DNA from 2 places in the Alkalidesulfovibrio alkalitolerans DSM 16529 genome. Region 1 is predicted to be linked to the other one. Evidence: predicted binding sites of a transcription regulator. Region 1 holds the regulator's gene; the other holds the start of a gene.

Region 1 (2,199 bases):
GCTCGGGGTTGGTCACGGACTGGCGCTTGGCGATCTCGCCCACCAACCGTTCCTTGTCGGTGAAGGCGACGATGGACGGCGTGGTCCGGCCGCCCTCGGGGTTGGTCACGCACTTGGGATCCTTGCCTTCCATGACGTAGACGCAGGAGTTGGTCGTACCCAGGTCGATGCCGATGATCTTACCCATTATTATCCTCCAGCAGACGGAATTGTCGCGTGTAATGAAGCGGTTTCGTCGAGACAATCACGAGGTATAACCACATTATCGACGGAGTAAAGGGAGTTTGGCCGATTTTTATGAGCCTTTCGCGATCATGACCTTGGCCGGGCGGATGATTCTGCCCTTCAGCCGATAGCCTTTTTGAAGAATCTGGACCACGCGGTCCGGACCTTCGGCGTTGTGTTCGGCGATGCCCACGGCCTCGGCCCAGGCGGGGTCGAAATCGTCGCCCGTCTTTCCGACCTGCTCCAGGCCATGGCGGGCAAGGGTTTCGAGAAACATCTTCACTGTCATGTCCACGCCGGTGACGAGTCCGGAGCAGGCTTCGATGTCGCGGCCGTGCGTCAGCGCCAGATCGAGGTTGTCGAGCACGGGCAAAAGGTCGGCGAGCACCGCTTCGATGGCGAATTTGCGGAAATCTTCCTTTTCGCGCTCCAGGCGGCGTTTGGCGTTTTCGAGTTCGGCCAAGGCGCGCAGGCGTTCCTCGTGGGCTTGGCGAAGCTGCTCCTCAAGCGAAGGCTCGGCGGGAGTTTCGGTCCCGGCTTGGTTTTCCGCAGTGTTTTCGTCGCCGGGAAGGGACGTTTCCTTTTCGGACATGGCGTATCGTTCCTCCGTGAGGTTCTTTGTGAATCGAGACAAGATCGGGGAGCGGCCCGGTCAAAAGCGTTTGCGAAGGATGTCGCTGATGGCGTCGGCGGTGCAGGTGACCACGGGCATGAGTCCCGCGTAGTTCATGCGTATGGGGCCGAGCAGGCCAATGGCCCCGATGCTCTGCTCCGCGGCCCGGTAAGGCCGGGCGATGACCGAGATGCCGGGGAATGCTCCTTCGCCCGCCTCGCGGTCCAGGGAGACGAGTACGCCGCCGGACTCCATGACCTTGTCCAGAATGTCCAGAAGCTGGGTGCGCTCTTCGAGCATGCCAAGGACGCGTCGGATGACCTCGGGACCCGAGAATTCCGGATGCGAGACGATGTTCAGCGCGCCTTCGATGAATATCTCTCGCTGTTCGCCGGTGTCCATCGTCTCCTTGGCCATGCGCAGGGCGCTGGAGAAATACTCGGAGAGCGCGTCGCGAGTGCGCCGCATCTCGGACAGGATGTGCGCCCGCACCTGAGCTACGGTCTTGTCCATGAAGAGGTCGTTCAGATAGTTGGCGTAGCGTGTCAGATCGTCGGGCGTGACCGGCGTGTCGAGTTCCACGAGCTTTTTCTGTACCAGCCCGCCTTGCAGCACCAACACGACCATGACCAGCGAGGGCTTGATCTGGGCGAATTCGATACGCTTCCAGCAGACGTGTCCGGAGAGCGGGGTCATGACCATGCAGACCTGCTTGGATATGTCGGACAAGAGGCGGCATGCCTGGCGCAGCATGTCCGTGAGGTCGCCCGCCGAGCCGCCGAGACTTTGCGCGATGCTCTCGCGGTCGTCTTCGGAAAGGGGCGCGGGATGGATGCCCCGATCGAGATAGAAGGTGAAGGCTTCTGCGGTGGGCACGCGGCCTGCCGAGGTGTGCGGCTGCTCCAGATATCCCTTTTCCGTGAGGTCGGCCATGACGTTTCGGATGGAGGCCGGGGAGAGGTTGAGCCCCGACTTGCGCGAAACCGTGCGCGATCCCACCGGCTGGGCGGTCTCGATATACAGATCGATGATCGTCGTCAGAGTGTGGATTTCGCGTTCGTTCAATGCGCAGACCATGCCGCAATTCCTTTGCCGGGCTTCTTTTCAGGTGCCTCATGCGGGTAACAATGCCCACCGCACCTGTCAAGGGAGCCAGGACGCTCAATGGGCGGACTGCTAGTCCTCTCCGAGCGCATCTCCCAGGGCCAGATCGGTGAAGATGTAGTCGCGCAGCCCCTGCTCCCACGGGCGAGGGACAATGCCCGTGGCCTCCGTGAAGGCGTCGAGGTCGAGCACCGAGAAGCGCGGCCGCTTGGCCTTGGCGGGCCAGGCGTCCGTGGCGATGGGCTCCACGCGGCAGG
Region 2 (2,199 bases), on a different contig from region 1:
CTGCATGCCCTCGACGACGTCCAGGGTGGTCTCCAGGCCCTTGGCCTCCTCGACCGTGATCACGCCTTCCTTGCCGACCTTGGCCATGGCGTCGGCGATGATGTTGCCGATGGTGGCGTCGTTGTTGGCGGAAATGGTGCCGACCTGGGCGATTTCCTTCTGGTCGCGGGTGGGCTTGGCCAGCTTGCCCAGCTCTTCCACGATCTTCTCAACGGCCTTGTCGATGCCGCGCTTGATGGCCATGGGGTTGCGGCCGGCGGCCACGAGCTTCACGCCGTCGTTGAAGATGGCCTGGGCCAGGATGGTGGCCGTGGTGGTGCCGTCGCCGGCGATGTCGGAGGTCTTGGAGGCGACTTCCTTGACCATCTGGGCGCCCATGTTCTCGAACTTGTCGTCGAGCTCGATCTCCTTGGCCACGGTCACGCCGTCCTTGGTGATGGTCGGGGAGCCGAAGCTCTTCTCGATGACCACGTTGCGGCCCTTGGGTCCGAGGGTCACCTTCACGGCGTTGGCCAACTTGTCCACGCCCCTCTTGAGCTTCTCACGGGCCTTGGTGTCAAAAAGAATTTCTTTTGCGGGCATGTTGTATTCCTCCTTGGGAAGTGCCGGTCTGGAAATGTTCGCTGGGTTGTCGAGGGACCGTTAGTCCAGGATCGCCAGGATGTCGTCCTCGCGCATGACGAGGTACTCGACGCCGTCGATCTTGACCTCGGTGCCCGCGTACTTGTTGAAGAGCACCTTGTCGCCCTTCTTCACGGACATCTCGATCTTCTTGCCCTCGGCGCTGACCTTGCCGGGACCGGCGGCCACGACTTCGCCCTTGATGGGCTTTTCCTTCGCGGAATCGGGGATGATGATGCCGCCAGCGGTCTTTTCCTCTTCTTCGAGGCGCTTGACCAGGACACGATCGTGCAAGGGTTTGAGCTTCATGTACTTCCTCCGTCTTGTGGTGTCGTTGAGTAGTTGTTGGTATTGGCACTCATCGTCGTCGAGTGCCAACAAGGCGACGCATCGTCGTATAGGTACGGCACTGCCCTTTGTCAACACCGTCCCGAGAAAAAACCTCCGTCCTTTTTCGCTCCCCCCTCGTTCGTGGGCTCGTGATGGAACGCACGAGCGCTCCTCGGGACTGGCGCGGCCGGTTCGACTGGTATATTGTCGAAACAATCATGAACGCCCCAGAGAACGACGACCACCACGGCGAGCCCGCGAGAGAGAGGAAGCCGGATGAGTCCGGGCGCGCCGAGCCCCGCCGCGTTCGGCGGGCCTCGGACCAGGCCAGGGGCGAGACGGGTCGTCTGGCGCTTCTGCTCGCGCCTATCCTGGCCCTTTTCGCAGCCCTGGCCCTGGCCATCCTGGTGGGCGCCCTCGGGGGAGACGAAGACGCGGTGTACATCGACTTCGACCGCCGCGTGGACGTGACCGTGGCCGAGGCCACGCGCGGCATAACCTACGCCTACCTGCCCCAATATTCCCACACCGCGTCCTACGAACGCCACCACAAGCTCGTGGACTATCTGCGCAAGGAAACGGGGCTGTCCATCCGGCAGGTCTATCCCGACACTTTCGAGGACCACATCAAGATGGTCGGCGACGGAGCCATCGACATCTCTTTCGTCAACCCCTTCGTCTACGTGCAGATCAACGAGCGCTACGGCGCGCAGGCCTTCGCGCGCATCGTGGGCAGCGAGGAGGACGGCGGATTCTGGGGCGAGATACTGGTGCGCGCCGACAACAAGACCATCCGCACCCTGGACGACGTGCGCGGCAAGCGCTGGATCGCCGTGGACCCGTCCTCGGCCGGCGGCTACCTTTTCCCGCTCGGCCACTTCCTGGAGAACGGCCTGCGCAAGCGCGACTTCGCCGAGGTGGCTTTCGCGCCCGGTCCCGGCGGCAAGCAGGAGAAGGTCGTGCTCGGCGTACTTTCCGGCAAGTATGACGTGGGCACGGTGCGCGACGGTACCCGCGCCTTGCTGGCGGATCGCATCGACATGGGGCAAATCCGCGTCCTGGCCGTCACGCGCGAGTATCCCAACTGGCTCTTCGCCGCGCGTCGGGGGTTGAACCCCGAGATCCTCATGGACGTGAAGAAGGCGCTCTTGTCCCTGGACCGCGACAATCCGGGGCATCGCGAGATTTTGGACGCGGCCCGCTTCGAGGCCATTCACGCGGCCGTGGACGCCGATTTCGACCCGGTGC

What was found. The regulator HrcA, encoded in region 1, represses chaperone genes, less so after heat shock. The targets are predictions, from matches to a motif close to TGTTAGCACTCNNNNNNNNNGAGTGCTAACA.
Region 2: the regulator HrcA is predicted to act here: its motif matches at 971-1,001, upstream of groES (co-chaperone GroES).

What each region holds. Positions count from the first base shown of each region.
Region 1 is NZ_ATHI01000007.1:5,751-7,949, forward strand. It holds gene dnaK (molecular chaperone DnaK) at 1-187, opposite strand, end outside; gene DSAT_RS05060 (nucleotide exchange factor GrpE) at 296-817, opposite strand; gene hrcA (heat-inducible transcriptional repressor HrcA) at 878-1,915, opposite strand; gene rfbD (dTDP-4-dehydrorhamnose reductase) at 2,015-2,199, opposite strand, start outside.
Region 2 is NZ_ATHI01000027.1:11,114-13,312, reverse strand. It holds gene groL (chaperonin GroEL) at 1-582, opposite strand, end outside; gene groES (co-chaperone GroES) at 643-930, opposite strand; gene DSAT_RS09695 (phosphate/phosphite/phosphonate ABC transporter substrate-binding protein) at 1,104-2,199, shown strand, end outside.